3 regions of the Streptomyces sp. NPDC059080 genome follow, and region 2 is predicted to be linked to each of the others. Evidence: predicted binding sites of a transcription regulator. Region 2 holds the regulator's gene; each other region holds the start of a gene.
What was found. Region 2 encodes HrcA, which represses chaperone genes, less so after heat shock. Its sites were predicted from a motif close to TTNGCACTCNGNNNNNCNGAGTGCNAA; they were not measured.

Region 1 (10,142 bases), on a different contig from region 2:
GAAGGCGACGCTCACCTGGCAGGTCTCCTGGAAGGGTTCGGGCGGCGCGGGCGGGACGCTTCCCGAAGGCACCTTCGGCACCGATATCCCCCTCCACGTCCAAGAGGCGCAGGCCGTCAACCGCTGACGCCCGTGGCGCACCCCGGAATCGGGGCCCCGCCGACGGCGGGAGGACACCACACGCCTCGGCGCCACGTACGACGCCGCCCGCCCCGCCGGAGCTTCACGCCCGGGAACGACCTCGCGTCACCGCAACACCAGCCCCAGCGCCTTCTCCAGCGCCGTCGCCTGCTGCGGCGTGACGAGGGCGACGATCGTGTCGTAGACGCCGTGCTTCTCGCGCGGGAAGTCGACGTAGCGGAAGGTCCGGGGGTCGTCGCCGCCCGGATTCAGCGCGTCGATCGCCTCCGTGGCCGCCAGATGGTCGTAGTACTCGTCCGAGTAGTGCTCGGCGGGGACGGCGACCGCGATGCCGTTGCGCTCGAACTCCAGGGTGTCGTCCCGGGAGGTGCCGTCCGGCGAACGGTCGCCCTCCACGAGGCGGACCTTGGTGACGGTGACCGCGCCGCCGATCAGCTCCGCGGCGCGCTCCAACAGGTACGTGTAACCGGGCTCCAGATAATCGATGTCGTCGGCGTGGATCGACAGCGCGATCCCGAAGGACTCCAGCGCGCAGGCGACCTCGTACGGACGCAGCGAGTCCTGCGCCCAATGCGCGTACTCCGCGAGCACCTGCTGGACCTTCTCCGGCGCCACCGCACCGGCCTCCTCAAGGGCCGCTCCGACCCGCGCATACGTCATCGTCTGCGTGTTCGACATACAGGCATCCTGCCAGAGGGGTACGACACCATGTGGCCTAACAGTGCAGGCAGTTGGGGACGCCGGGGCCGGTCCGGGGCTCAGGCGGCGCGGGCGGCCACCTCATCGGTCAGGGCGGCCAGCAGCCAGTCGTGCGTGGTGCCCGGGGTCGGCACGGGACGGCCGTCGCGCGGGCCCAGGACCTCGGCGGTGAGCGCCCAGTACGGGTCGAGACGCGGGTCCGCGGCGAGGTGGGCGGCGAGCTGACGGCGGAAACCGGGAGTGTCCCGGGCGCCACCGGAAGCGGCGTACGCGGCGACGAAGCAGTCCAGCTCCTCCCCCGGGTGCGGCGCCCGGTCCCGCCGCAGCCGCGCCGCCGCCAGCTCGTACGCCTCGCCCAGCCCGTCGTAGAGGACCTCCGGGCGGAAACCGGGGCCGGAGCGGTGCGCGGCGGGCTGGACGCGGGCGGAGCCGTCGCACGGGCGGGTCACCAGGGCGTGCAGCCGGGCGAAGGCCAGCACCTGCGCGGGCGTCGGGTCGTCCGGCGGCGCGGGCACCGCCTGCTCCAGGAAGGCGGCGACCGCACGGCCGGACATCCGCGGCGGCAGCCACGCCCGCCAGAACCGGGCGAGCGACGCGGTACTGGGTGGCGCCGTCACCGCCCCGATGAGCCGCAGCCGATCGGCGCGCTCTCGGGGCGGACACTCCTGGACGAGCCGCAGCCCGGCCTCCCGCCACCGCAGCGCCGCCATCCGGTCCCCGAGCTGCCGCAACTGCCCGGCGACGGCGTCCTCCAGGGCACCGCCCGCCCCCGCCTCGTCGTCAACGATCCGCCGCACCTCCGGGACGGGCAGATCCAGGGCCCGCAGCGAACGGATCAGCCGCAGCCGGTCGAGGGCGTCGGGGCCGTACCGGCGATGTCCGCCCGCGCTGCGGGTCTGCTCCGGCAGCAAGCCCCGGTCCGAGTAGAACCGCACGGTCTTGACCGTGACGCCGCCGCGTTCGGCCAGCTCACCGATGCTCCACAGGCCGTCGGATGCGCTCACTTGAACCTCCCTCAGGGGGAGTTCCTACGGTACCGGCGGGCACGGGGCGGACGGGCCGGTCGGGGGACGGTCCGTACGCCGCCCGCCCGGCTTGGGGGGGCGCACCGTCGTGTGCGGCGCGCCCCCTCCCCGTACGGGGCGATCCCTTACGTGAACGCCCTGATGAACGTGACGAGAGCGCCCTGATGAACGTGACGAGCGAGGAGCGAACGATGAACGATGCGGAGCGGACCGGGGCCCACGACGGGCACACCAGGACCCACTTCATCCTGATCCCGGGCGCCTTCACCGGCGGGTGGGTGTGGGAGGAGACGGCGGAGCGGCTGAGGGCGGCGGGAGCGGGGGCGTACGCCATGACGCTCGTCGGGCCCGAGGGGGCGCGCGGCGGCGGGGGTGCGCCGGACCTGGAGGCGCATATCGGGGAGGTGGTGCAGGCCATCGATGCCGTGGAGGACGCCACCCGGGACATCGTCCTCGTCGGCCACGGCTACGGCCTGCACCCGGCCCTGGGCGCCACGGACCGGCGGCCCGGCCGCGTGGCACGGCTCGTCGCCCTGGACACGGCCCCGCCCCAGAACGGGCACCCGGCGTGGGCCACCGTGCCTGACCAGGTGGTACGGGAGGAGCTGGCGGCACGCGCGGGGGCGGACGCAGCGGGCGGAGCCGGAGTGGCGGGCGGGGCCGGGGCCGCCACGACAGGCGGAGCCATCGGCGGCGAACCGCTCCCGCCCCCGGATTCGGCAGCCGCCTGGCGCCGCTGGGGCAGCACCGACGGCATCCCCGGAACATCCCTGGAGCGCCTGATCCGGGACGCCGTCCCGCAGCCGCTCCACACCCTCCGCCAGCCCCTGCACCTGACCGGCGCCGCCACCGACGTCCCCACCACCGGCGTCCTCTGCACCGCCAACGGCGCCAGCATCGACCTGGTCCAGATGCGGGTCAGCCTCGGCGATCCGGCGTTCCAGCCGCTCGCCGCACCCGGTGTGCGCTTCCTCGAACTGCCCACCGGACACTGGCCGATGCTCTCCTGCCCGGACGGTCTCGCGGACGTCCTGCTGAACGCGGCGGCGGGCGAGGGCCGCCGCCTCACCCCCGCGGGCAGCCAGCCGCCGCATCTGCGGCCGTTCCTCCTCGACGTACCAGAGGTGCCGCACGAGCGGAACGAGACCATCGATCTGTACCTCCCCGGGGGCGACGGGCCGCATCCGGCGGTGATCGTCGTCCACGGCGGGCCGATCCCCGAGGGCATCCGGCCAACGCCGCGCGAGTGGCCGACGCTCACCGGGTATGCCCGCCTCGCCGCGGCCCACGGCGCGATCGGCGTGACCTTCGACCACCGGCTGTACGACATCGACGGCTACCCGCGCGCGGCGGAGGACGTCGCGGCGGCGGTGGCACGGGTCCGCGCCGACCCGTGGGTGGACGGCGACCGGATCGCGCTGTGGTTCTTCTCCGGCGGCGGACTGCTCGCCGCCGACTGGCTGAGCGCCCCGCCGCCGTGGCTGCGCTGCATCGCCGCGAGCTACCCGATCCTCGCGCCCCTGCCCAACTGGGGCCTGGGCGGCGACCGGTTCCGGCCGGTGGCGGCGCTCCGCGGCGCGGGCGACCTGCCGCTCGTCGTGGTCCGGGCCGGTCGCGAACTGCCCGAACTCGCCGCCACGGTCACGGAGTTCCTGACCGCGGCCGAGGCACACGGGACCACCCTGGAGGTGATCGACGTACCCGACGGGCACCACGGCTTCGAGACCGCGGACCACCACTCCGACGCCGACCTCGCGGCGCTGCGTACGGCCGTCCGATCGGCGCTCCGGACCGTCCTGGGCCACCTGACACCACCGTAGGGGGCGCGAGGGTGGTTCCGTCAGCCCCCCGGGCGGGCCGCCCCAGGTCACCCGGCCCCGGAAACGCCGCCGGGGCGGCACCCCTCCGGAGAATCCGAAGAAGGTGCCGCCCCGGCGAACCAGCGGACGGTGATCCGCCCGTCCCGCCGCGTGCGACGGAACGGGGCAGGGATCAGAAGTCCATGTCACCGCCGGGCATGCCGCCCGGAGCGCCCGCCGCGCCGGCCTTCTCCGGCTTGTCGGCGATGACGGCCTCGGTGGTGAGGAACAGCGCGGCGATGGAGGCGGCGTTCTGCAGCGCGGAACGGGTCACCTTCGCCGGGTCGATGATGCCCTCGGCGATCATGTCGACGTACTCGCCGGTGGCGGCGTTCAGACCGTGGCCGACGGCCAGGTTGCGCACCTTCTCCACGACAACGCCGCCCTCAAGGCCGCCGTTGACGGAGATCTGCTTCAGCGGGGCCTCCAGGGCCAGCTTCACAGCGGCGGCACCGGTGGCCTCGTCGCCCTCCAGCTCCAGCTTCTCGAAGACGCTGGAAGCCTGGAGCAGGGCGACGCCACCGCCGGCGACGATGCCCTCTTCGACGGCCGCCTTCGCGTTGCGCACGGCATCCTCGATGCGGTGCTTGCGCTCCTTCAGCTCGACCTCGGTCGCGGCACCGGCCTTGATGACCGCAACACCGCCGGCGAGCTTCGCCAGGCGCTCCTGCAGCTTCTCGCGGTCGTAGTCGCTGTCCGAGTTCTCGATCTCGGCGCGGATCTGGTTGACGCGGCCCTGGACCTGGTCGCTGTCACCGGCACCGTCGACGATGGTGGTCTCGTCCTTGGTGATGACGACCTTGCGGGCGCGGCCCAGCAGGTCGAGACCGGCGTTCTCCAGCTTGAGGCCGACCTCCTCGGAGATGACGGTGCCACCGGTGAGGATGGCGATGTCGCCGAGCATGGCCTTGCGGCGGTCACCGAAGCCCGGGGCCTTGACGGCGACGGACTTGAAGGTGCCACGGATCTTGTTGACGACCAGGGTCGACAGGGCCTCGCCCTCGACGTCCTCGGCGATGATCAGCAGCGGCTTGCCGGACTGCATGACCTTCTCCAGGAGCGGCAGCAGGTCCTTCACGTTGCCGATCTTGGAGTTGACGATCAGGATGTACGGGTCGTCGAGCGACGCCTCCATACGCTCCATGTCGGTGGCGAAGTACGCCGAGATGTAGCCCTTGTCGAAGCGCATGCCCTCGGTGAGTTCCAGCTCCAGACCGAAGGTCTGGGACTCCTCGACGGTGATGACGCCTTCCTTGCCGACCTTGTCCATGGCCTCGGCGATGAGCTCGCCGATCTGGGTGTCGGCGGCGGAGATGGAGGCGGTCGAAGCGATCTGCTCCTTGGTCTCCACGTCCTTGGCCTGCTCCAGCAGGGCGGCGGAGACGGCCTCGACGGCGGTCTCGATGCCCCGCTTGAGGGCCATCGGGTTGGCGCCGGCGGCGACGTTGCGCAGGCCCTCCTTGACGAGCGCCTGGGCCAGGACGGTCGCGGTCGTCGTGCCGTCACCGGCGACGTCGTCCGTCTTCTTCGCGACCTCCTTGACCAGCTCGGCGCCGATCTTCTCGTACGGGTCCTCCAGCTCGATCTCCTTGGCGATGGACACACCATCGTTGGTGATCGTGGGGGCGCCCCACTTCTTCTCAAGGACGACGTTGCGACCCTTGGGGCCGAGGGTCACCTTGACGGCGTCGGCGAGCTGGTTCATACCGCGCTCAAGGCCGCGCCGCGCCTCCTCGTCGAACGCGATGATCTTGGCCATGTGAAGTGGTCCTCCCAGGACGAAGGGGCACCTCCCGCGCCTTTGGGGCGTGGAGGCTCTTTCCTCCGGACCGCGCTGGCGCCCGCGACGGACGGCCCACCGTTGGAGCGGTTCCTTCCCGCCCCGCCTGCGGACCTCACCGACGGTCCAAAACTGTCACTCTCACCCGGAGAGTGCTAACGCAATGATTAGCACTCGACCCCCTTGAGTGCAAGGCGCCCTCCGAAGGAGGACTCGTTGAGGGGCGGTGGTCGGGCGACGGGCGGGCGCAAGGCATCCCGGCCGTGACCGTCCCTGAATCCGCAGGCCCGGCCCCTCAACGCAGCAGGAGACCCGCACCCCAACGGGGCGCGGGTCTCCTGGATGCTGCAGTCGGTCGGCGCTCAGCCGGCCGCCAACTTGACCATGTCAGCCTGCGGCCCCTTCTGGCCCTGCGAGATCTCGAACTCGACCCGCTGGCCCTCCTCAAGGGTGCGGTAGCCGTCCATCTGAATCGCGCTGTAGTGGACGAAAACATCCGCACCACCGTCGACCGCGATGAAGCCGTACCCCTTCTCCGCGTTGAACCACTTGACGGTGCCCTGAGCCATGCCTAACTCCCCTATTACTGGCCCTTGCGCAGGACCGCACTCCGCGGACCCGGGTCAGACCTCACCCCGCGAATGGCCCGTGGAGTGTGCGCCGGAACGCGTCGACCGCCGCCGAATGTATCCGCACCGGTGCCCAGCGCAACAGGTCAATCGGACGAGAATTCTGACGATGCGAGAAGTGGCGATATGCGCGGAACTGGCCATATTCCCGGGCAACTCGGGCCGGACATAAGGAACTTGGAGCGCAAACGCCGCACACACTTTGCACACAACTCATCGTGATCCCGGGGCGTTCAGAAGGTCGCCACACCGTGCTCGATGAGCAGAAGAAGGGGATCGGCGAAATGGTATCGCGTTTTGCAGGACTGTTTCACAACGCGGAATCGCCCCGTCCGCATATGCAGACGGGGCGATTATCAGTCAGAGAGAGAAAGGAATGGCGAGAACCATTCGCCACCCGGGTGGCGGCTCCCCGACCCGGTGCGGGCGTCAGCAGCCGCCGGCCACCGCCGGAATGATCGAGACGCCCGCACCGTCCGGCGTCGGCGTCTCCAGACCCTGCTCGAAGCGGACGTCGTCGTCGTTCACGTAGACGTTCACGAAGCGCCGCAGCTTGCCCGCGTCGTCCAGCACCCGGGCGGCGATGCCCTGGTGGTTCTTCTCCAGGTCGGTGATGACCTCGGACAGCGTCCCGCCCTCGGCGGTGACCTCGGACTCGCCGCCGGTGTACGTACGGAGGATGGTGGGGATGCGGACCTTGACGCTCATGGGTTCTGCCTTCCAACGACTGCGGATACGTCTGCGGAACCGGCCGCCGCGCCCCGGGCGGGACGGCGGCGGACGGACCGGGTCGGCCGACTGCCGGCCGGAGGAGCGACCGGGAATCAGCCGACCAGCCCGGCCGAGCGGAACGCGTCCAGGCTCGGGCGGATGGTGGCCGTGGGGCCGGTGGTCGGAGCGACGGCGTCAAGCGTCTTGAGGCCGTCGCCGGTGTTGAGGATGACGGTGGACAGGGCCGGGTCGAGCAGGCCCTCTTCGAGGAGCTTCTTGGTGACGCCGACGGTCACACCGCCCGCGGTCTCCGCGAAGATGCCCTCCGTCCGCGCCAGCAGCTTGATCGCGTCCACGACCTGCTCGTCGTTGACATCCTCCACCGCGCCGCCCGTACGGCGCGCGATGTCGAGGACATACGGCCCGTCGGCCGGGTTGCCGATCGCCAGGGACTTGGCGATGGTGTCCGGCTTCTGCGGGCGGACCACGTCGTGCCCGGCCTTGAACGCCGTCGACACCGGGGAGCAGCCCTCGGCCTGGGCGCCGTAGATCCTGTAGGGCTTCTCCTCGACGAGGCCGAGGGCGATCAGCTCCTTCAGCCCCTTGTCGATCTTGGTGAGCTGGGAGCCGGAGGCCACCGGGATGACGATCTGGTCCGGCAGCTCCCAGCCGAGCTGCTCGCAGATCTCGTACGCCAGCGTCTTGGAGCCCTCGCCGTAGTAGGGGCGGAGGTTGACGTTGACGAAGCCCCAGCCCTCGCCGAGCGGGTCGCCGATCAGCTCGGAGCAGAAGCGGTTGACGTCGTCGTAGTTGCCCTCGATGCCGACGAGGTCGCCGCCGTAGACCGCGGCCATGACGACCTTTCCGGCCTCCAGGTCGTGCGGGATGAAGACGCAGGAGCGGAGCCCGGCGCGGCGGGCGGCGGCGCCGACGGCGCCGGCGAGGTTGCCGGTCGAGGAGCAGGAGAGGGTGGTGAAGCCGAAGGCGCGCGCCGCCTCGACGGCGATGGCGACGACCCGGTCCTTGAAGGAGTGCGTCGGGTTGCCGGAGTCGTCCTTGACGTAGAGGCCGCCGGTGACGCCCAGCTCACGGGCGAGGTTGTCGGCCTTGACGAGCTTGGTGAAGCCGGGGTTGAGGTTCGGCTTCTCGGCCACGTCCGCGGGGACGGGCAGCAGCGGTGCGTACCGCCAGATGTTGTGGGGACCGGCCTCGATCTGCTTCCTCAGCTGCTCCGGGTCGCCGTCCGGCAGCTCGTACGCCACCTCCAGCGGCCCGAAACAGGACACGCAGGCGAAGATCGGGCCGAGCGGGAAACGCTCACCGCATTCGCGGCAGGACAGGCCGACGGCGGGACCCAGAGTGACGGAGGAAGCGTTTTCGGTAACTTCAACAGCTTGCGCAGCCATGGAGGCGAGGCCCTTTCTCCTCATCTTCCTCGCGGCGCATCTCGCCACGAGACGGATTTGGCACCTTCCCTAGCCGGGAGCCTCGCGCCGCGTGATGCGGTCGAGACCGGCTGGAGGGTTGCCGGGGCTTCAACGGGCCGTGTCCCTCTGCCCCTCTGGATGAGCGGTATGGCGCTGGGAAATCCCAGGCGTTTGTGGTGCGGTGACCCCGGCATGCGGCGGTCATCCGCGTTGTTCAAGACTGTAACCGACGGCACTGACAGGAGAGAGAGCCGTCCGAACCGCGAGATGGATCACATGCGCCGCCGAGACGGCGCGCACCGAGGAGTCGAAGACGTGCTGGAAGAGGTGGAGCGCTGGCTGGGGCGTCGCTCCTGGTCCGCTGCCGACCGACCGCTGCCGCAGCTGCTGGAGGCCAAACGGCTCAGCGGCCGTACGGTCAGCGTCGTACTGCCCGCGCTCGACGAGGAGGCGACGGTCGGCACGATCGTCGCGGCCATCCGCGCCGCCCTGATGACCGAGGAGGTGCCGCTCGTCGACGAACTGGTGGTGCTGGACTCCGGGTCCACGGACCGGACGGCCGAGGTCGCGGCGGCCGCCGGGGCGCGGGTGGTGGCGCGGGACAGCATCCTGCCGCGGCTGCCGGCGGTGCCCGGCAAGGGCGAGGTGCTGTGGCGGTCGCTGCTGGTCACCCGCGGCGACATCGTCTGCTTCGTCGACGCGGACCTGCGGGAGTTCTCGCCGGCGTTCGTCTCCGGGATCGTCGGGCCGCTGCTGACCGACCCGGACGTGCAGTTCGTCAAGGCGATGTACGACCGGCCGCTGGAGACCGGCGGCGCGCCCGGGGGCGGCCCCGGCCAGGGCGGCCGGGTCACCGAACTGGTCGCCCGTCCGCTGCTCAACCTCCACTGGCCGCAGCTGGCCGGGTTCGTGCAGCCCCTGGGCGGGGAGTACGCGGCCCGCCGCTCGCTGCTGGAGCGGCTGCCGTTCCCCGTCGGGTACGGCGTCGAGCTGGGGCTGCTGGTCGACGCGTTGCACACGGTCGGTCTGGATGCGCTCGCCCAGGTGGACGTCGGCGTCCGCAAGCACCGCCACCAGGACGGTCAGGCGCTGGGCCGGATGGCCGCCGCGATCTACCGCACCGCCCAACTCCGGCTGGCACGCGGGCATTTGGTGCGGCCGCGGCTGACGCAGTTCGTCCGCGGCGAGAGCGGTTTCATCCCCCGGACCAGCGAGGTCGACACGGAGGAGCGGCCGCCGATGGCCGAGGTCCCGGAGTACGCGGAGAGCCGGGCGGCCTGAGCCGCCCCGGCGGGCTCACCCGGTGGGACGACGGGCCCCGGCGGGCGTCCCCCCTTTGGCCTCATCAGCGTCCCTCCCTTGGCCTCATTCGTACGTGTGCGCCGATCCGGTGCGGGCTAGGGTCGCGGCATGGCCTCCGAACTCAGCGGTACCACCCCTGCCCGGACGCCCACCGCGGGGCGCGGCGCCGAGGTGCTCGTCGCGTCCAACCGCGGCCCGGTCTCGTATGCCGTCGGTGCGGACGGCGCGCTGACCGCCAAGCGGGGCGGCGGGGGGCTGGTCTCGGGGCTGTCGGCGATCGGGCCGGAGACGGACGCGGTGTGGGTCTGCGCGGCGCTCGGCGACGGTGACCGGGAGGCCGTGCGGCGCGCGGACGGTGAGCTTCCGACGGCCGACACCGGTGGACAGCGCGTCCGTATGCTGGACATCCCGGCGGAGGTGCACGCCGCCGCCTACAACGGCATCGCCAATTCGGTACTCTGGTTCGTCCACCACATGCTCTACCAGACGCCGCTGGAGCCCTCGTTCGACACGGAGTTCCGGAAGCGGTGGGCGGCGTACGAGGCGTACAACGCGGCGTTCGCGGCGGC
Region 2 (10,142 bases):
ACGAGCTGTACTGGACCGGCGCCGACTGGTGGGGCGCCGGCCCCGGCGCCCACAGCCACGTCGGCGGCGTCCGGTGGTGGAACGTCAAGCACCCCGGCGCCTACGCCCAGGCCCTGACCGAGGGCCGCTCCCCGGGCGCCGGCCGCGAACTCCTCGCCGACGAGGACCGCCGCGTCGAACGCATCCTCCTGGAACTGCGCCTCGCCGACGGCTGTCCCCTGGACCTCCTCGCCCCCGCGGGGGCGCGCGCCGCCGCCCGCGCGCTGTCCGACGGCCTCCTGGAGCCGGTCCCGTACGACGCGGGCCGCGCCGTTCTGACACTCCGGGGCCGCCTTCTGGCTGACGCGGTGGTGCGGGATCTGGTGGACTGAGGGTGGACTGATTACCGAAAGAGTGAACCGATGCGGTAGGCCCCCGCGCCTGCCTACGCTCCTCCTAGCCTGTGCCGAAAGACAGAAACGGCGACGGGAAACGGAGGCCATGGAGATGACCGCTGTGGATGAACGCCGGATGACGGAGCTCTTCGAGAACATCGATGTTCCCGAGGGCGTGAAGGTTGAGCTCCTCCGGGGGGAAATCGTGATGATGGCGGGACCGGACCTGGTCCACAACAGGATCGTCCAGGAGGTCATGGACCAGATCCCGCGGAAGCGGTGGGAGCGGCTGCAGACCCAGGACATCGACATCCTGAGCGAGCAGAGCGAGCCGGTGCCCGATCTCGTGGTGCTGGAGAGCGGCGCGGGGCCGGAGTCCGGCCGGCTGCTGCCGTCCGCGGTGGTCACGATGGTGGTCGAGGTGGTCTCCAAGACGAGCGTGGATCGCGATTACGGCATCAAGCGCTCGCTCTACGCCGCGGGCAAGATCCCCGCCTATCTGATCGTCGACCCCATCGTGGGCCACTGCGTCCTGCTCACCGAGCCGTTCGGCAGCGGAGACGAAGCCGACTACGCGGTCCAGCGGATCAGCAAGTTCGGCGAATCGGTGCCGGTGGACGTGCTGGACGTCGAGTTGGAGACCGGTGACTTCGGCATCCTCCCCGGCGTCAGGCCGCACCGCCGACCGTAACGAAGTCGATCAGTTCCTCCACCCGCCCCAGCAGCGCCGGTTCCACGTCCCGGTAGCTGCGGACGCCCGACAGGATCCGCTGCCAGGCGGCGCCGGTGTTCTCCGGCCAGCCCAGCGCCCGGCACACGCCCGTCTTCCAGTCCTGGCCCCGCGGCACGGCCGGCCACGCCGCGATCCTCGCCGACGACGGCTTCACCGCCTCCCATACGTCGATGTACGGATGGCCCACCACGCACACATGCGGATCGGTCACCCCCGCTGCGATCCGCGACTCCTTCGAGCCGGGCACCAGATGGTCGACGAGGACGCCCAGCCGCGCGTCGGGCCCGGGGGAGAAGGCGCGGACGATCTCCGGCAGGTCGTCGATGCCCTCCAGGTACTCCACGACGACGCCCTCGATGCGCAGATCGTCGCCCCACACCCGCTCGACCAGCTCCGCGTCGTGCCGCCCCTCCACGTAGATCCGGCCCGCCCGGGCGACCCGGGCGCGCGCACCGGGCACCGCCAGCGAACCGGACGCCGTCCGCGCCGGACCGCTCCCCGCCGCCCGCTCCCGGGGCCGTACGAGCGTGACGATCTTGCCCTCCAGCACGAAGCCGCGCGGCTCCATCGGGAAGACGCGGAGCTTGCCGAACCGGTCCTCCAGCGTGACCGTCGGCCCCTGCGCCGACTTCTCGCAGCGGATCACCGCCCCGCAGAATCCCGTGGTCACCTCCTCGACCACCAGATCCGCCTCCGCCGCCACCTCGGGCGCGGGCCGCTGCTTCTTCCACGGCGGGGTGAGGTCGGGGCTGTAGCGCTTGCTCTGCATCGTGTCGTCGTGCCTGTTCTGTGACGGGTCGGGTGACGGATACGGGCGCCGGTCAGGCCGGAGGGGCGCCGAAACGGGTGGCGAGCGCGTCGCGCTGGGCGCGGACGAAGGCGGCGTCCACCACGGCGCCGTGCCCGGGGACGTACCGCGCGTCCTCGCCGCCCAGGGCCAGCAGCCGGTCCAGGGCGGCGGGCCACTGCCGTCCGAGGGCGTCGGGCCCGGCGGACGGTGCGCCGGACTCCTCGACGAGGTCGCCGCAGAAGACCACCTCGGGCGCTCCGCCCCGGCCCGGGACGAGGACCGCGAGGTCGTGCGCGGTGTGGCCGGGGCCGACGTTGGCGAGCAGCACCGTCCGGTCGCCGAGGCCGACGGTCAGCTCGCCGTGCACCCCGTGGTGCGGCAGTACCAGGATGTCGGTGGCTTCGGTGGCGGTGTCCGGGTCGATGCCGTGGCGTACCGCGTCCTCCCGGAGCGCATCCCGCCCGCGGGCCATCAGCTCGGCGGTCCCGGCGGCGGCGAAGACCTGCACCCCGGCGAAGGCGGCGGTGCCCAGGACGTGGTCGAAGTGAGGATGGGTCAGCGCGATGTGCGTCACGTCGCGGCCCAGCACCCGGCGGACGGCGAGCCGCAGTTCGGCGCCGTCGCGCAGGGTGGCGCCGGTGTCGACGAGCAGCACGCCGTCCGTCCCCGCGACGACGCCCACCGTCTCGTCCCAGCCCGGCATCCGGCGGCGGGCGATGCCGTCACCGAGCCGTTCCCATCCCGCCTCTTCCCAAGTCGTGCGCATGCCGAGACGCTATCGGTAGCGCGGTGGCGTCGCCCGGTGGACGACGGGGCGTGGTCGGTGTCGCACGCGGGACCCTTGCCCCGCCGGTGCGACCCGGCCGTACACTGGAGCGGTACTGGCACTCGGACCGGCGGAGTGCCAGGTGAGGAAGCCGCAGGACGGCGGGACTGGAGGTGTGCGCGGTGCTCAGTGAACGCAGGCTGGAGGTGCTGCGTGCCATCGTCCAGGACTACGTCGGCACGGAGGAGCCGGTCGGCTCGAAGGCGCTGACCGAGCGCCATCGGCTCGGTGTCTCCCCGGCCACGGTCCGTAACGACATGGCGGTCCTGGAGGAAGAAGGATTCATCGCCCAGCCGCACACCAGCGCGGGCCGGATCCCCACCGACAAGGGCTACCGCCTCTTCGTCGACAAGCTCGCCGGCGTCAAGCCGCTCTCCAGCCCCGAGCGCCGGGCGATCCAGAACTTCCTGGACGGCGCGGTCGACCTCGACGACGTCGTGGGCCGCACGGTCCGGCTGCTGGCCCAGCTGACCCGGCAGGTCGCGGTCGTGCAGTACCCGTCGCTGACGCGGTCCACCGTCCGTCATGTCGAGCTGCTGGCGCTGGCACCGGCGCGGCTGATGCTCGTACTGATCACCGACACCGGACGCGTCGAACAGCGGCTGATCGACTGTCAGGAGCCCTTCGGCGAGGCGTCGTTGGCGGATCTGCGGGCCCGGCTCAACAGCCGGGTCGTGGGCCGCCGGTTCGCGGATGTGCCGCAATTGGTGCAGGATCTTCCGGACTCCTTCGAGCAGGAGGACCGCGGCACGGTCTCGACGGTGCTGTCGGTGCTGCTGGAGACGTTGGTGGAGGAGACCGAGGAGCGGTTGGTGATCGGCGGTACCGCCAATCTCACCCGCTTCGGGCACGACTTCCCGCTGACGATCCGGCCGGTGCTGGAGGCCCTTGAGGAGCATGTGGTGCTGCTCAAACTGCTCGGGGAGGCCAAGGACTCGGGCATGACCGTACGTATCGGGCATGAGAATGCCCACGAAGGACTTGCGTCCACGTCGGTGGTTGCGGTCGGCTACGGTTCGGGCGACGAGGCAGTCGCCAAACTCGGCGTGGTCGGACCGACCCGCATGGACTACCCCGGAACGATGGGAGCGGTACGCGCAGTGGCACGTTACGTCGGACAGATCCTGGCGGAGTCGTAAGTGGCCACGGACTATTACACGGTCCTCGGTGTCGGCCGCGATGCCTCGCAGGACCAGATCAAGAAGGCTTTCCGGCGGCTGGCGCGCGAGCTGCACCCGGATGTGAACCCGGATCCGAAGACCCAGGAGCGGTTCAAGGAGATCAACGCCGCTTACGAGGTGCTGTCGGACGCGCAGAAGAAGCAGGTCTACGACCTCGGCGGCGACCCGCTCTCGCAGGCCGGCGGCGGTGGCGGGGCCGGTGGCTTCGGCGCGGGCTTCGGCAACTTCTCCGACATCATGGACGCGTTCTTCGGCGCCTCCTCGCAGCGCGGTCCGCGCTCGCGGACGCGGCGCGGCCAGGACGCGATGATCCGTCTCGATATCGAGCTGGACGAGGCGGCGTTCGGGACGAGCAAGGAGATCCAGGTCGACACCGCCATCGTGTGCACCACGTGCACCGGTGAGGGCGCGGCCCCCGGCACCTCGGCGCAGACCTGTGACATGTGCCGCGGCCGCGGTGAGGTCTCGCAGGTCACGCGGTCCTTCCTCGGTCAGGTCATGACGTCGCGGCCGTGTCCGCAGTGTCAGGGCTTCGGTACGGTCGTGCCGACGCCGTGCCCGGAGTGCGCCGGTGACGGCCGTATCCGGTCGCGCCGCACGCTGACCGTCAAGATCCCGGCGGGCGTCGACAACGGCACCCGCATCCAGCTCGCGGGCGAGGGCGAGGTCGGCCCCGGCGGCGGTCCCGCCGGTGACCTCTACGTCGAGATCCATGAGCTGCCGCACTCCGTCTTCCAGCGGCGCGGCGACGATCTGCACTGCACGGTCACCATCCCGATGACGGCGGCGTCGCTGGGCACGAAGTGTCCGCTGGAGACGCTGGACGGCCTGGAGGAGATCGACGTCCGGCCCGGTACACAGTCCGGCCAGTCGATCCCGCTGCACCAGCGCGGTGTGACCCATCTGCGGGGCGGCGGCCGCGGCGATCTGATCGTTCACGTCGAGGTGCAGACCCCCTCCAAGCTCGACCCCGAGCAGGAAGAGCTGCTGCGGCGGCTGGCCAAGCTCCGTGGTGAAGAGCGCCCCACGGGCCAGTTTCAACCGGGGCAGCAGGGGCTCTTCTCGCGGTTGAAGGATGCGTTCAACGGGCGGTAGGCGTACCGGCCGGGGGTCCGGGGGTTGTCCCCGGGTGAGCGCAGCCAACCGGGGCAGCAGGGGCTCTTCTCGCGCCTGAAGGATGCGTTCAACGGGCGGTAGACGACCGTAGGTCTACGCGTGTGGGGCCTGGGGATTTCCCCGGGCCCCACGTGCGTTCGGCGGCCGTTGGCCGGTCCCGGTCGGCCGGGGTGCCGGGCGGGTCTGCCCGTTTCGGTGCGGTGCGCGGGGCATGACACGATGTGGCCATGTCCACCGCGCTGACCGCTCTTTGCCGTCATCCGATCGTGCAGGCGCCGATGGCCGGCGGCGGTTCCGGTCCGGAGCTGGCCGCCGCCGTCGGTGAGGCCGGCGGACTCGGCTTCCTCGCCGCCGGGTACAAGACCCCCGACGGCATGTACCAGGAGATCAAGCGGCTGCGCGGGCTGACCGGCCGCCCCTTCGGCGTCAATCTCTTCCTCCCGCAGCCCGAACTCGCGAACACCGCCGCCGTCGAGGTCTACCGCGATCAGCTCGCCGGTGAGGCCGCGTGGTATGAGACCGGGCTCGGCGAGGTCGATCCGTACGGCGGCTCGGATGACAGCTACGAGGCGAAGCTGGCGGTGCTGCGCGAGGACCCGGTGCCGGTGGTGTCGTTCGTCTTCGGCTGCCCCTCCCGCGCGGTGCTCGCCTCGCTGGCCGCGGTCGGGACGTACACCGTCGTCACCGTCACCACGCCGGACGAGGCGCGGGCGGCGCAGGCGGCGGGCGCCGACGCGGTGTGTGCGCAGGGCGTCGAGGCGGGCGGCCATCAGGGCACCCACCGGGACGATCCCCACGCCGACGGCACGAGCGCCCCGCTCGGCCTGCTGTCGCTGATCACGCAGGTCCGCGAGGCGGTGCGGCTGCCGGTCATCGCCGCCGGAGGGCTGATGCGCGGCGCGCAGATCGCCGCGGTGCTCGCCGCCGGTGCCGAGGCGGCACAGCTGGGCACCGCCTTCCTCACCACCCCCGAGTCCGGCGCGCATCCGCTGCACAAGCGGGCGCTGGCCGACCCACTGTTCACCCGCACCGAGCTGACCCGCGCCTTCACCGGGCGCCCGGCCCGGGGCCTGGTCAACCGCTTCCTGCGGGAGCACGGCCCGTACGCCCCGGCCGCGTATCCGGCCGTGCACCATCTGACCGCCGGGCTGCGGAGGGCGGCCGCGCGGACGGGTGACGCGCAGGGCATGGCGCTGTGGGCCGGGCAGGGGCACCGGCTGGCGCGGGAGCTGCCCGCCGGTGCGCTGGTGGCGCTGCTGGCGTCCGAACTGGGCGCGACGCGCGAGGAGTGGAACGGTCACAAGGTGAGGGACGAGGCATGACGGCGCCGGTTTTCGTGGTGGATTCGCTGGCGGGCGCGCGGCCCGGCGGCACGCTGGTGCTGGACGGTCCCGAGGGCCGTCACGCGGTGTCGGTGCGGCGGCTGCGGGCCGGTGAGGACGTGGTGCTGACCGACGGCGCCGGGACCGGCGCGTACGGCACGGTCGCGGCGGTCGAGGGCAAGGACCGGCTGACGGTCGCGGTGGCGGAGGTGCGGACGGAGCCCGCGCCGCCGGTGCGGATCACCGTTGTCCAGGCGCTGCCCAAGGGCGACCGCGGCGAACTGGCGGTGGAGACGATGACGGAGACCGGGGTGGACGCCGTCATCCCCTGGGCGGCGTCGCGGTGTGTCACGCAGTGGCGCGGCGAGCGGGCCGCGAAGTCGCTGGCGAAGTGGCGGGCGACGGCCCGGGAGGCCGGGAAGCAGTCGCGGCGGCTGACGTTCCCCGAGGTGGGCGAGGCGCGGACCACCAAGCAGGTGGCCGAGCTACTGGCGGAGGCCGATTTCGCGGCGGTGCTGCACGAGGAGGGCGCCACCCCGCTGGCCACCGCGGAGCTGCCCGCGTCCGGTTCGGTGGTGCTGGTCGTCGGCCCCGAGGGCGGGGTCGCGCCGGACGAGCTGGCCGCGTTCGAGGCGGCGGGCGCCGCGCCGTACCGCCTGGGCCCGACGGTGCTGCGCACCTCCACGGCGGGTACGGCCGCGACGGCGCTGCTGCTGGGGCGCACCGGCCGTGCGGGTCAGACCAGTTCGGCGGTGAGGGTGATGTTTTTGACGCCCTTCAGCGCCTGGCTGACCGGGCAGTTGGCCTTGGCGTCCAGCGCCGCCGTCTGGAAGTCCGTCTCCGACAGGCCCGGCACGCGCGCCTTGACGGTCAGGGCGATGCCGGTGATGCCCTCGCCCGGCTGGAAGGTCACATCGGCCTGGGTGTCGACGTCCTCGACGGTGTAGCCCTGCCCGGCCAGGCCGTGCGAGAAGGCCATGGAGTAGCAGGCGGAGTGTGCGGCGGCGATCAGCTCCTCCGGGCTGGTGACGCCGTTCGGCTTCTCGGCGCGGGCCGGCCAGTTGATGTCGTAGGTCCCGACCTTGGAGGAGTCCAGGGAGACGGTGCCCTTGCCCTGGAGGAGGGTGCCCTCCCAGTGGGTGGTGGCGGTGCGGGTGGTGGCCATGGTGCGTTAACTCCCGGTTCGTGGGCGAAAAGGGGGCTGTGCGGGGTCAGCTTAGAGGCCGAGCCGTCGCGCGGACGGTCCTCGCGGCCCGCGCCCCGGCGTGGTCGGCCCACCCGGCCGTACGGGGCGCCGGGCCGGTAGCATCCGAGGGCGTACGCACGGTGCGTACGGCGTCCGCCGCGTACGACGGGACGTGACGAGGGCGGCCCACGGCGCGGCCCTCGCGCTCCGGCGGGTGTGGTGGCCGATGACCCGGGAGGAGCCCACCGGTGGCGGGAGAACCGCAGGCCGACTGCCTGTTCTGCAAGATCGTGGCGGGGGAGGTGCCGGCGACCATCGTCCGGGAGTCCGCGACCACCGTTGCCTTCCGCGACATCAACCCCCAGGCGCCGACCCACGTCCTGGTGATCCCCAAGGTGCACTACGCGAACGCCCGGGAGCTGGCCGCCGCCGAACCGGCCATCGCCGGTGACCTGCTGCGCGAGGCGGGCGAGGTGGCCGCCGAGGAGAAGGTCGACGCGACGGGCTACCGCATCGTCTTCAACACCGGCCCCGGCGCCGGGCAGACGGTCTTCCACGCCCATGCGCATCTGCTCGGCGGCCGCGACCTGCAGCGACTGGTCTGACGGGGCGAAGGTCGAAGAGTTGTCCGTACGCGAACTGGTCGTCCTCGGCACCGCCAGCCAGGTGCCGACCCGGCACCGCAACCACAACGGCTATCTGCTGCGCTGGGACGGCGAGGGCCTGCTGTTCGACCCCGGTGAGGGCACCCAGCGGCAGATGCTGCGCGCCGGGGTCGCCGCCCACGACCTCAACCGGCTCTGTGTCACCCACTTCCACGGCGACCACTCGCTGGGTCTTGCCGGGGTGATCCAGCGGATCAACCTCGACCGGGTGCCGCACCCCGTCACCGCGCACTACCCGGCGAGCGGGCAGCGCTTCTTCGACCGGCTGCGCTACTCCACCGCGTACCGCGAGACCGTACGCCTGACGGAGCAGCCGGTCGCGGCGGACGGGGTGCTGGCCACGACCCCGGCGTACACGCTGGAGGCGCGGCTGCTGTCGCATCCGGTCGAGTCGTTCGGCTACCGGCTGGTCGAGCCGGACGCCCGGCGGATGCTGCCGGACCGGCTCGTGGCGCACGGCATCGCCGGGCCCGACGTCGGCCGCCTCCAGCACGCCGGGGAACTGCGCGGGGTGCGCCTCGACGAGGTGAGCGAGGTGCGGCGCGGGCAGCGGTTCGCGTTCGTCATGGACACCCGGCTGTGCGACGGGGTGGACGCGCTGGCCGAAGGGGCGGACCTGCTGGTCATCGAGTCGACCTTCCTCGACGAGGACGTGCAACTGGCAACCGACCACGGCCATCTGACGGCCGGGCAGGCGGCGAAGGTGGCGGCCGGTGCCGGGGTGCGGCACCTCGTCCTGACGCACTTCTCGCAGCGCTACTCCGACCCGGCCGTCTTCGAACGGCAGGCGCGGGAGGCCGGGTTCACCGGCGAGTTGACGGTCGCCCGCGATCTGATGCGGGTGCCGGTGCCCAAGCGGCGCTGAGCGCACGGTGGTTGGGCACCCGGGCGGCTGGGATCTTCCCGTTCGATGTGCCGAGACGCGGTGGGAGTGACCGGCGCCGGTCACTCCCGCGCCCTCAAGGCAGGTAGTACATCGGGTTCGGCAGCTTGAACGTCCGGTCACCGGCGCCGCCGCGCAGATCGCTGTACTGGTCGCCGAAGTTGGCGACGATGTCGTAGCCCAGCGACTCGATGTGCTTGCGGGTCCCGGACTTGTACTCGACGGTGGTGCAGTCCGCGCCGCACGGCAGGTAGGCCGGGGGGTGCTCCTTGTCCTTCAGGTAGACGTGGGCGCGGTCGAGCGGGACGCCGTAGCCGACGTTCTTGAGGTTGCGCACGCTCCACTCCCGCTGGGCCTCCTTGCGCCCGGTGAGGAAGAAGACCTCGGCGCCCTTGGAGTGGGCCCAGTCGACCAGGCGGTCCATGCCGAAGACCGGGTCCATGTCGGTCGAGGCGAGGTAGGCGTCCTGGCTCTTCTCGGTGTAGTGGAAGCCCTCGCGCAGCTCGTAGTTGTACGTCAGCAGCGTGGTGTCGTCCATGTCGAGGACGAGGGCGGGCTTGGCGTGGCCCTTGCCTGCGCGGGCGTCCTGCCGGGCGAGCGCGCGGCTGAGGTAGGCCCGCGCCTTCGCCTCGATGCCGTGGACCTGGCGGGCGTAGTTGCTCGTCGGGGACGCGTAGTGCTCGCCGTCGGCGGTGACGGTGTCGCCGTAGTACGCCTTGATCTTGTCCTGGACGAGGGCGAGGTTGGGGACCTCCTTGTCGGTCCGGGGCACCGAGTGCTCCGCGGTGGCCTGGGCGGCGCCGAACACCGCGGTACCGGCGACGAGCGCGGCGACCGTCGCGGCGCCGGCCCGGGCCCGGCGGGAGCGGAGGGCGGCCGGAAGGCGGCGGGACAGGGAAGAGCGGGGCATGCGCGGCTCCTTCGGGAAGCGGTGGGGGTCCGCGCGGGGTCGCGCGGGTCCGGGGCTGACCTGCCCGGACCAGGTAGATGTAACAGAGGCGCGGCGCGGGATCTACGCGCGGAGATTCAACGATTGGTAAAGAGGGGTGAGTTGGGTGGGGTGGGC
Region 3 (10,142 bases), on a different contig from region 2:
CCCACCGGCCACCACGAAGACCTGGAGCACCAGCGCGCCCGCCAGCCCCACGGCGAGCAGCTTGCCGAACGGGTCGCGGGCGCTCACCCCGACCCGGAACCCGCGCTGGGCGAGCAGCACGTACAGCAGCAGGACGGCCATCACCCCGGCCATGCCCAGCTCCTCGCCGACGGTGGTGAGGATGAAGTCGCTGTTGCCCGCGAACCCGACCAGCTCGGGGTGGCCCTGGCCGAGGCCGGTGCCGCTGACGCCGCCGCTGCCGAAGCTGAACAGCGACTCCGCCGACTGCGCCGAGATCAGCCCCGGTGGCCGCTTCTCCGGCGGCAGGAAGATGTCCATCGGGTGCAGCCAGGCCATCACCCGGCCCTTGACGTGCGGCTCCGCCGACCCCACGACCGCCGCGCCGACCGCCGCCATCGCCAGGCCGCACACCACCCAGCCGGTCCGCTCGGTGGCCATGTACAGCATGATCACGAAGACGCCGAAGAAGATCAGCGACGTCCCCAGGTCGCGTTCGAAGACCAGCACCAGCAGGCTGATGATCCAGATCGTGAAGATCGGCCCGAGCTGCCGTCCGGGCGGCAGCTGGACACCCATCACCCGCCGCCCGGCCAGCGCCAGCGCATTGCGGTTGACCGTCAGGTATCCGGCGAAGAACACCACGATCATCAGCTTCACGAACTCGCCGGGCTGCAACGACAGCGGCCCGAGCAGGATCCACCGCTTGGCGCCGAACTGGTCCGCGCCGAAGAACGCCGGTGCCATCAGCAGCACCAGACCGACCGCCATCGTCAGATACACGTAACGCTGGAGCACCCGGTGGTCGCGCAGCAGGAGCAGGATCGCCACGCAGACCGCCACCCCGAGGCCCGTCCACACCAGCTGCCCGGTGGCCGCCTGTGCGGTCTGCAGGCGCGGCAGCCGGGCGTAGGTGATGTCCAGCCGGTTCAGCAGGACGAGGCCGATGCCGGTGAGCAGCGTGGCCAGCGGCAGGATCAGCGGATCGGCGCGGTCGGCGACGCGGCGGATGACCAGGTGCGGCACCAGCGCGATCAGCACCATGGCGGCGGTGAACCACGGCATCCCGGCGGGCAGCCGCCCCTCCATCGACAGCCCGGTGTAGGCATAGCCGCCGACGGTGATCGCGACGGCGAAGGCGAGCATCCGGGCCTCGGTCCGGCGGCGGTCCGGCGCCTGGGCGAGCGCCGCGAACGTCATCGTGCGCTCGACGTCGCTCTCCTCCCGGGCGGCGCGCGCCGCACTCCTCGCTCCTCGCACTGTCTCCTCCGTCATCCGCAAAGCTGCCGGCCCCGATGGCCGGCCCGGCAACCTTGAAGGAAGACCGAGGTCCGGGGCGCCGGGTTGCGACGGCGGCCCCTGATGTGTCCGGTTCGGCACGGTATCCGGCCGGGACGTTGCAGGGTATGGCCCACCAGAACCCCCGCCCGCGGCCGGTCGCCGCCGCGCCGACCCGATTCCGGCTCGACTGGCACTCCACTTGACCGAGTGCTAACCGCGTCATAGTGTCGGCATTGGCACTCTCCGAAGGGGAGTGCTAAACACGGCGATGAGCTGGTCCGGCACCCGCGACGACGGATCCATCTGCTCGCCACCTCAGACAGTTAACCCCGTGAGATCTCCGAAGGGGGAGGTCGGATCGTGACGACCGCCAGCACCAAGGTTGCCATCAAGCCGCTCGAGGACCGCATTGTGGTCCAGCCGCTCGACGCCGAGCAGACCACGGCCTCTGGCCTGGTCATCCCGGACACTGCCAAGGAGAAGCCCCAGGAGGGCGTCGTCCTGGCCGTCGGTCCGGGTCGCTTCGAGGAGGGCAACCGTCTTCCGCTCGACGTTTCCGTCGGCGACGTCGTGCTCTACAGCAAGTACGGCGGCACCGAGGTGAAGTACAACGGCGAGGAGTACCTCGTCCTCTCGGCTCGCGACGTTCTCGCGATCATCGAGAAGTAAGTCACCCAGCATTCTGCTGTGATCTGCGCCCCTGGTTCCCGCGTCCAAGCACCGGGGCAGGGGCGCATTTCGTTGAGAGCACGACGTTAAGGACACGTAACTCATGGCGAAGATCCTGAAGTTCGACGAGGACGCCCGTCGCGCCCTGGAGCGCGGCGTCAACAAGCTGGCCGACACGGTGAAGGTGACGATCGGCCCCAAGGGCCGCAACGTCGTCATCGACAAGAAGTTCGGCGCGCCGACCATCACCAACGACGGTGTCACCATCGCGCGTGAGGTCGAGCTCGACGACCCCTACGAGAACCTCGGCGCCCAGCTCGTCAAGGAGGTGGCGACCAAGACCAACGACATCGCGGGTGACGGCACCACCACCGCCACCGTGCTGGCCCAGGCGCTGGTCCGTGAGGGTCTGCGCAACGTCGCCGCCGGCGCCTCCCCCGCCGCCCTGAAGAAGGGCATCGACGCCGCCGTCAAGGCCGTCTCCGACGACCTGCTCGCGACCGCGCGTCCCATCGAGGACAAGACCGACATCGCCGCCGTCGCGGCCCTGTCCGCCCAGGACAAGCAGGTCGGCGAGCTGATCGCCGAGGCGATGGACAAGGTCGGCAAGGACGGTGTCATCACCGTCGAGGAGTCCAACACCTTCGGTCTGGAGCTGGACTTCACCGAGGGCATGGCCTTCGACAAGGGCTACCTCTCGCCCTACATGGTCACCGACCAGGAGCGGATGGAAGCGGTCCTGGAGGACCCGTACATCCTCATCCACCAGGGCAAGATCGGCTCGATCCAGGACCTGCTGCCGCTGCTGGAGAAGGTCATCCAGGCGGGTGCCTCCAAGCCGCTGCTGATCATCGCCGAGGACGTCGAGGGCGAGGCCCTGTCGACCCTGGTCGTGAACAAGATCCGTGGCACCTTCAACGCCGTCGCCGTCAAGGCGCCCGGCTTCGGCGACCGCCGCAAGGCGATGCTCGGCGACATGGCCACCCTCACCGGTGCCACCGTCATCGCCGAGGAGGTCGGCCTCAAGCTCGACCAGGCCGGTCTGGACGTGCTGGGCACCGCCCGCCGCGTGACCGTCACCAAGGACGACACCACCCTCGTCGACGGTGGCGGCAACTCCGAGGACGTGCTCGGCCGCGTCAACCAGATCAAGGCCGAGATCGAGACCACCGACTCGGACTGGGACCGCGAGAAGCTCCAGGAGCGCCTCGCCAAGCTCGCCGGTGGCGTCTGCGTCATCCGCGTGGGTGCGGCCACCGAGGTCGAGCTCAAGGAGAAGAAGCACCGTCTGGAGGACGCCATCTCCGCGACCCGCGCCGCGGTCGAGGAGGGCATCGTCTCCGGTGGTGGCTCCGCGCTGGTCCACGCCGCCAAGGTGCTGGAAGGCGGCCTGGGCAAGGAGGGGGACGAGGCCACCGGTGTCGCCGTCGTCCGCCGCGCCGTCGTCGAGCCGCTGCGCTGGATCGCGGAGAACGCCGGCCTTGAGGGCTACGTCATCACCGCGAAGGTCGCCGAGCAGGACAAGGGCCAGGGCTTCAACGCCGCCACCGGCGAGTACGGCGACCTGGTCAAGGCCGGCGTCATCGACCCGGTGAAGGTCACCCGCTCCGCCCTGGAGAACGCCGCCTCCATCGCCTCGCTGCTCCTCACGACCGAGACCCTGGTCGTCGAGAAGCCGGCCGAGGACGAGTCCGCCGAGGCCGGCCACGGCCACGGCCACGCCCACTGACCCGGCCCTGAACAGGCCGCGCCGGTAGCGCCGCACGAGGCCCGGTCCCCGATGGGGGCCGGGCCTCGCGCCGTGCCCGGGGCCCTGCCCGGTGTCAGGCGGCGGACGAAGCGCCGCCCCCGCCGTCGTCGTCCTCGTCGCCCTCCGTATCGAGGTCGTCCACCCTCTGCTGCAAACGGGTGCCCCGGCCCTCCGACACCCGGTGCACCTCGGTCAGGGCTTCGTTCAAGTCGTAGGCCAGCAGATGGATTTCACCGGGCGTCCACGCGCAGGAGGCGAGGGTGCGGCGAGCTTCCTCGATGAGATCGGCCGCTGCCGCCATCTGCTCCGCCTCCATCCGGTCGGCGAGCCGGGAGACGTACCCGGTCCCGGTGCCGCCGATGAGGTAGCACGGCTTCCCGTCGAGGCTGGCCCATGGCAGCAGCCGGGCGTGGTCCATGGGGGTCATCGGGCGGCCATCTCCACTCCGCGAAGCAGATTCGGCCCGGCGACACCGTGCGCAGCCGACCACAGCTCGCGCCGCCGTGTCCGCCGCACGCGGTGCTCCTGCCGTCGTTCCGAGGGCGTGAGGACGTAGGGGCGTACCAAGGGGACGTCCTCACTTTGCGGTGCGGAGCCGGACGCGGGCGCCGGACGCGCGGTCGGCGCCCCGACCTGACGCCCAACGGGACGCGGACCTGCGGCCCGGTGGCAGCCCTGGGCGGGCAGTAGCCGGACCAGCAGCGTTTCGAAGATCGTTCGGATAACCTGAAGCACGCTGTCAACCTCCTGAGGGTTGGTGGCCACAGCCCCCGGACGTTCGCCGCTCCAGCAACGTCGCGGGGGTCTTCTTGTGTGGCGAGTTCGGTCGTGGAAAGCCAGCAGGCGCCGTACTCCTTGGCAGCAGCAGGGCATGCCGGACAGTGAGGGCTCCGTGACATACGGTCAAGCGCCCTGCGGTCATCTTGCGCATGATTGCGGTGAGTTCGCAATGTTGTGAATCGAATCCGCAGGAAACTGGAATCCTTGTTCGCGCCTGGAGTGTGGGCAATGTTGTGCCAGACTGCGCACATGACCAGTGCCCAGACGCCACCGCCGGTTATGAGGCGCAGACTTGGAGGGATGCTGCGCCGCTACCGCAATGAATCTGCGATGACGCTGGCGCAGGCAGCGTCTTGCGTCGGGTGGGAGAGCACTCGGCTTTCCCGGATCGAAACCGGGCAGTACCAGATCAAGGCGGAGGACATCTCAAGGCTGCTGGCGGCGTACGGAGTTGATGACCCCGAAGTTGCTGGCGAGTTGAGCCGGGCCGCGGAGTCGGGTGTTCGGGCGTGGTGGGCCGCTTACTCGGACATACTCCCGAGGGCGTACGCCGACAGCATTGCGCTGGAGAGTGAGGCGACGCAGATCCGGGCCTACCATCCTCAGTTGATCACTGCCATGCTCCAGACGCCTGCCTTCGCCCACGCCATCATTTCCAGCTCTCCCCGGGTGGAGACGCAGCGCGACGCCGATGCTCTGGTGCAAGTTCGGCAAGCCCGAAAGGCGGTCCTCACGAGGACTGCCGGCCCCGCCGCGCTGCGCACGGTGATCGATGAATCCGCTCTCCATGCCCGCTCCGGCTCCACGTCGGACGTTGTGCGGGATCAGCTTCTGAGCCTGCTGGACATGTCGGAGCGTGAAAACGTCTCGATCCGCGTGATGCCGTTGGACGCGCCGGTTCATTCAGGCTTGACCAGCAACATGACGATCATGGACTTCCGGCATCCATGGCCCTCGTTGGTGACGATCGACCACATCAGGGGCGGCGTCTTTCTGGAGCAGTTGGAGGACGTACGTGCCTTCTCGGCAGCGTTCGACGCCGTTTACGAAGCCGCTCTACCTGTTGATGACTCGCAAGAAGTGATCAAGAAGTACATGAAGGGGAACTCCCATGACCGGTAAGGCCGTGATGAACGCCGGCGACTTGCTTGAGGCGACCTGGTTCAAGTCCAGCTACAGCGGAACGGACCAGTCGCAGTGCGTGGAGGCCGCTGACCTGACCGGCACCGCGTACGCGGCAGTCGCCGTCCGGGATTCCAAGGCCCCGCAGGGCCCCGCGTTGGTCTTTCCTGCCGACGGCTGGTCGTCGTTCGTCTCCACCGTCAAGCGTGGTGAGTTTTCGGCCTGAGCAGATCCTGATCACCGGTCCTCGTCATACCGTGGCGAGGGCCGATGCGTTTATGCGCCCGGCCGGGGTCGGGCAAGCAGCGCACGAGGGGAGAGCCAGGTGAACGGTGAGGCAGTAAGGAAAGCCGGAGACCTGAACGGGGCGACCTGGTTCAAGTCCAGCTACAGCGGCTCCAACGGAGGCCAGTGCGTCGAGGTCTCCCGGACCTTCGCGGTGTCCGGGCTGGTTCCGGTCCGAGACTCCAAGGCTCCGCAGGGTCCCACGTTGGTCTTTCCGGTCGGCGGCTGGGCGTCGTTCGTTTCCGCCGTCGGGGATGGGGGGTTCCCGGTCACCTGACGGACGTTGCGCGCAGCCACCCAAGCTGACGGCCCCGGGGGCGGGGCCGTCGTCGTCACATCGGGACCAGGGTCCCCAGCGATCAGAGAGAACAGAACCGGGGCGCCCGCCTCCGCGCACCCCGGTCACCGCACCGCCCCGCTACTTCGGCCCGAACTTCCGCCCCGTGCGCGACGTCAGGCCGCCCAGCACGCCGCGCGGGGCCAGCTTCGCGGCGCCCATCAGGGCCTTGTAGCGCGGGTCGGGGATGGAGAGCGACCGGCCGCGTGCCAGGTCCTTCATCGCCGCGTCGACCAGCTTGTCCGCGTCCAGCCACAGCCAGCCGGGGATGTTGTCCGTGCCCATCCCGGCCCGCTGGTGGAACTCGGTCCGGACGAACCCGGGGCACAGTGCCATCAGCCGCACCCCGCTGCCCGCCAGATCCCGCGCCGCCCCCTGCGTGAACTGCACCACCCACGCCTTGCTCGCCCCGTAGGTGCCGCGCGGCACGAACGCCGCGACGGAGGCGACGTTGACGACCCCGCCGCGCCGCCGCTCCCGCATCCCGCGCACCGCCGCCGTGGTCAGCCGCAGCACCGCCTCGCAGTGCACCTTCAGCATCGCCAGCTCATCGGCCATCGGCACCTCCAGGTACTCACCCTTGTTGCCGAAGCCCGCGTTGTTGACCAGCAGGTCCACCGGGTGCTTCCGGTCGCTGAGCCGCTCCTCGACCGCGGCGATGCCCTCCTCCGTGGCCAGATCGGCGCTCAGCACGCTCGCCTCGATGCCGTGCAGGTCGTGCAGTTCGGTCGCCTGCCGGTGCAGCCGCTTCTCGTCGCGCGCCACCAGGACGAGGTTGTGGCCGTCGTGCGCGAGGCGCCGGGCGAACGCCGCCCCGATGCCCGAGGTCGCTCCCGTGATCAATGCAGTCGTCATGCGGGCACGCTATCCGGCCCGGATGACATGAACGCACCCGTCCGGCCACCCACCCGACCGGTCCGCCGAAGGCGCCTCCGGCCGGCGGCTCGGACGCGCCCGCCCACAGCCCCACTACAGCATCACCCGAGCGGAAACGGGGCGGGCGGAAAAGAAGGGCGATCAAAGCCTCAACCCTTATTTCCCCCTTAACTCCAAGTTCCACTTATACTGGGATCATGATCGAGGCTCGCCATCTCCGCGTGCTGCGCGAGGTCGCCCGTACCGGCTCGTTCTCCGCCGCCGCCCGCGAACTGGGCTGCACCCAGCCGGCCGTCAGCCAGCAGATGAAGGCCCTGGAGCAGTCGGCGGGCACTCCGCTGCTGGTCCGCACCGGCCGCGAGATGCGGCTGACCCAGGCGGGCGAGGCGCTGGTACGGCACGCCGTCGGCATCCTCGCCGGGCTCACCGCGGCGGAGGAGGAGGTCGCCGCCATCGCGGGGCTCCGCGCCGGCCGTGTGCGGCTGGTGTCCTTCCCTTCCGGCAGCTCGACGCTGGTGCCCACCGCGCTGGCCGCCATGCGCGCCGCCCATCCGCGTACCCGCGTCTCCCTGGACGAGGCCGAGCCGCCCCGCTCGATCGAGATGCTGCGCAACGGCGACTGCGAGATCGCGCTGGCCTTCCGCTACCCGGAAGTGCGCGCCGCCGCCCCGGAAGCCTGCGCCGACTGGGACGACCTGGTCGTCCGCCCGGTCCTCACCGACCGCCTGGTGGGCCTGGTCCCGGAGGGGCACCGCCTCGCCGCCGCGGGCTCCGCCGCCTTCGGCGACCTGGCCGGCGAACCGTGGATCGCCGGGTGCCCCCGCTGCCGTACGCATCTGGTCGAGGTGTGCGAGAGCGCCGGGTTCACCCCGCGCATCGACTTCGCCACCGACGACTACCCGGCGGTGATCGGCCTGGTCGGCGCGGGCCTCGGCGTCGCCGCCCTGCCCGAGCTGACCCTCGCGTCGGTACGCCCCAAGGGCGCGCGCACGGTACGCCTGCAGCCCGCCGTGCACCGCGAGATCGTCGCCCTCACCCTGCCGGACCTCGCCCGGGTGCCGGCTGTCGGCGCGATGCTCGACCAGCTGGAGAGCGCGGCGGCCCGCTGACGGCGCGGCGGTCCGCGGCCGACCGCATCTGGCTCCTGGCCTGCGGCGGGCAGCCTGCCGCAGGCGGTCCACTGCCGGTGGAGGACATCACGAGGCATGGCCACACCCTGGGCTGAGGCGCGGCCACGCCCTGAAGGAACGTTTCTTCTGAACGGGTCGGCTGCCCGGTGTCAGCCGCTCTGGACGCTCGCGGGGCCGACCAGCGTGGTCGCGGGGACCATCCGGTGCCGGGCCCGGCCCATCAGCTCCTCGCGTTCGTCCTCGGTCAGGCCGCCCCAGACCCCGTAGGGCTCGCGGACGGCCAGCGCATGCGCCGCGCATTCGGCCCGTACGGGGCAGCGCATGCAGACCTCCTTCGCCGATGTCTCACGCGCGCTGCGGGCGGCGCCGCGTTCCCCTTCGGGGTGGAAGAACAGCGAACTGTCCACACCGCGGCAGGCTGCCAGCAGCTGCCAGTCCCAGAGGTCTGCGTTCGGGCCCGGGAGGCGGGAGAAATCTGCCATTGCGTGTCCCCTCGAAGCGATTGCTGTATCGGGCTCGGTGGTGACGACGGTACATCTACTGTCTAAGTAGATGTAAATATGACTCATTGCGAATCTAGCGTCATATCGCCGGTAAATGGAAGGAAGAGAGCCAAATAGGGCATAGGGTTCATACGGGGCGGCCGGTCGTCTCTGGCGGGCCGTGTCCGTCTGCGTGTCCGGGCCCTCACGCAGCGTGCCGAATTCGATGCTCGAACCCGTAACTCTTTCGAGTGACCGTCGTTGAGTGTGCGAAAGCGGTTGGCGGAGTTAGTGATCGGGCAGGTGTCCGAGCCCGTCAAGCGCACCGGTGACGATATGTACCAGCCTGGAGGCTCAAGGTGACGCGCAGCAGCTGTGAGAGCCGCGGGGGACAGTCATGACTTCCGTCCTCGTCTGCGACGACTCCCCGCTTGCCCGAGAGGCGCTCCGCCGGGCGGTTGCGACCGTTCCCGGTGTCGAGCGCGTGACGACGGCTGCCAACGGCGAGGAAGTCCTCCGCCGCTGGGGTGCCGATCGCTCGGATCTGATTCTGATGGATGTGCGCATGCCCGGTCTGGGCGGCGTGGAGACGGTGCGGCGGTTGCTGTCCGCCGATCCGGGTGCCCGGATCATCATGCTCACGGTGGCCGAGGATCTGGACGGCGTGGCCCTCGCGGTCGCCGCCGGGGCCCGCGGCTATCTGCACAAGGACGCCTCGCGCGCCGAGCTGCGGGCCACGGTCACCCAGGCGCTCGCGGACCCGACGTGGCGGCTCGCGCCGCGGCGGCTGCGCTCCGCCGAGATGGGTGCCGCCCCTACGCTCACCGCCCGTGAGATCCAGGTGCTGGAGGGCATGAGCCACGGCCGTTCGAACGCCGAGATCGGCCGTGAGCTGTTCCTCTCCGAGGACACGGTCAAGACCCACGCCCGGCGGCTGTTCAAGAAACTCGGCGCCTCGGACCGCGCCCATGCGGTGGCCCTGGGCTTCCGCTGGGGTCTGGTGCGCTGACCCCAGCGGGCCAACGGGGTCGCGGCGGCTCTCTCCGGCAGGAGGGGCGATCGTCGTGGCCCCCTTGCCACGTGTGCGACGGGCGGTGCGGCGCGGGCCGTGCGGGGGAGCGTCGGCCGGGCTGCGGGCCGCACCGGGTTTCGGGGGCCGGGCGCCGGTCGGGTGTCCCGCCCCGCGGGCGGCCGGGCGGTCCGTGAGCGGCGTGGGCAACCCTTAGACGTCGAAACGTCACGGGATGCCGCATCCTTGACGTGTGACTCCTCCCCGGCGGAGGCCGGGGCATCTCACTCGGCCAAGAAGAGACCTCATGACGGACAAGCCTTACCCGGTGCCTCACAGCACGGATACACGCTACCGGCGAGGACTCGACGTCGGCATGGGCACAACCCGATCGGGGGAGGCG

Region 1: the regulator HrcA is predicted to act here: its motif matches at 5,672-5,698, upstream of groL (chaperonin GroEL).
Region 3: the regulator HrcA is predicted to act here: its motif matches at 1,487-1,513, upstream of groES (co-chaperone GroES).

What each region holds. Positions count from the first base shown of each region.
Region 1 covers NZ_JBHYGX010000010.1:90,349-100,490, reverse strand. Annotated here, with positions in the region: gene ACFWWQ_RS11160 (hypothetical protein) at 1-127, shown strand, start outside; gene ACFWWQ_RS11155 (hypothetical protein) at 247-819, opposite strand; gene ACFWWQ_RS11150 (MerR family transcriptional regulator) at 900-1,844, opposite strand; gene ACFWWQ_RS11145 (alpha/beta fold hydrolase) at 2,057-3,685, shown strand; gene groL (chaperonin GroEL) at 3,858-5,483, opposite strand; gene ACFWWQ_RS11135 (cold-shock protein) at 5,867-6,073, opposite strand; gene ACFWWQ_RS11130 (MoaD/ThiS family protein) at 6,563-6,841, opposite strand; gene thrC (threonine synthase) at 6,958-8,250, opposite strand; SAM riboswitch class I at 8,268-8,416, opposite strand; gene ACFWWQ_RS11120 (glucosyl-3-phosphoglycerate synthase) at 8,587-9,552, shown strand; gene ACFWWQ_RS11115 (trehalose-6-phosphate synthase) at 9,682-10,142, shown strand, end outside.
Region 2 covers NZ_JBHYGX010000039.1:5,778-15,919, forward strand. Annotated here, with positions in the region: gene hemW (radical SAM family heme chaperone HemW) at 1-371, shown strand, start outside; gene ACFWWQ_RS24190 (Uma2 family endonuclease) at 487-1,065, shown strand; gene ACFWWQ_RS24195 (DUF3097 domain-containing protein) at 1,043-1,876, opposite strand; gene ACFWWQ_RS24200 (MBL fold metallo-hydrolase) at 1,929-2,663, opposite strand; gene hrcA (heat-inducible transcriptional repressor HrcA) at 2,846-3,862, shown strand; gene dnaJ (molecular chaperone DnaJ) at 3,863-4,999, shown strand; gene ACFWWQ_RS24215 (nitronate monooxygenase) at 5,248-6,342, shown strand; partial or broken gene ACFWWQ_RS24220 (16S rRNA (uracil(1498)-N(3))-methyltransferase) at 6,339-7,073, shown strand; gene ACFWWQ_RS24225 (OsmC family protein) at 7,079-7,507, opposite strand; gene ACFWWQ_RS24230 (histidine triad nucleotide-binding protein) at 7,777-8,133, shown strand; gene ACFWWQ_RS24235 (ribonuclease Z) at 8,153-9,058, shown strand; gene ACFWWQ_RS24240 (HAD family acid phosphatase) at 9,153-9,986, opposite strand.
Region 3 covers NZ_JBHYGX010000013.1:12,457-22,598, reverse strand. Annotated here, with positions in the region: gene ACFWWQ_RS13360 (FtsW/RodA/SpoVE family cell cycle protein) at 1-1,218, opposite strand, end outside; gene groES (co-chaperone GroES) at 1,660-1,968, shown strand; gene groL (chaperonin GroEL) at 2,072-3,697, shown strand; gene ACFWWQ_RS13345 (hypothetical protein) at 3,792-4,145, opposite strand; gene ACFWWQ_RS13340 (helix-turn-helix transcriptional regulator) at 4,799-5,620, shown strand; gene ACFWWQ_RS13335 (DUF397 domain-containing protein) at 5,610-5,846, shown strand; gene ACFWWQ_RS13330 (DUF397 domain-containing protein) at 5,946-6,182, shown strand; gene ACFWWQ_RS13325 (SDR family NAD(P)-dependent oxidoreductase) at 6,324-7,097, opposite strand; gene ACFWWQ_RS13320 (LysR family transcriptional regulator) at 7,316-8,227, shown strand; gene ACFWWQ_RS13315 (WhiB family transcriptional regulator) at 8,398-8,730, opposite strand; gene ACFWWQ_RS13310 (response regulator transcription factor) at 9,128-9,739, shown strand.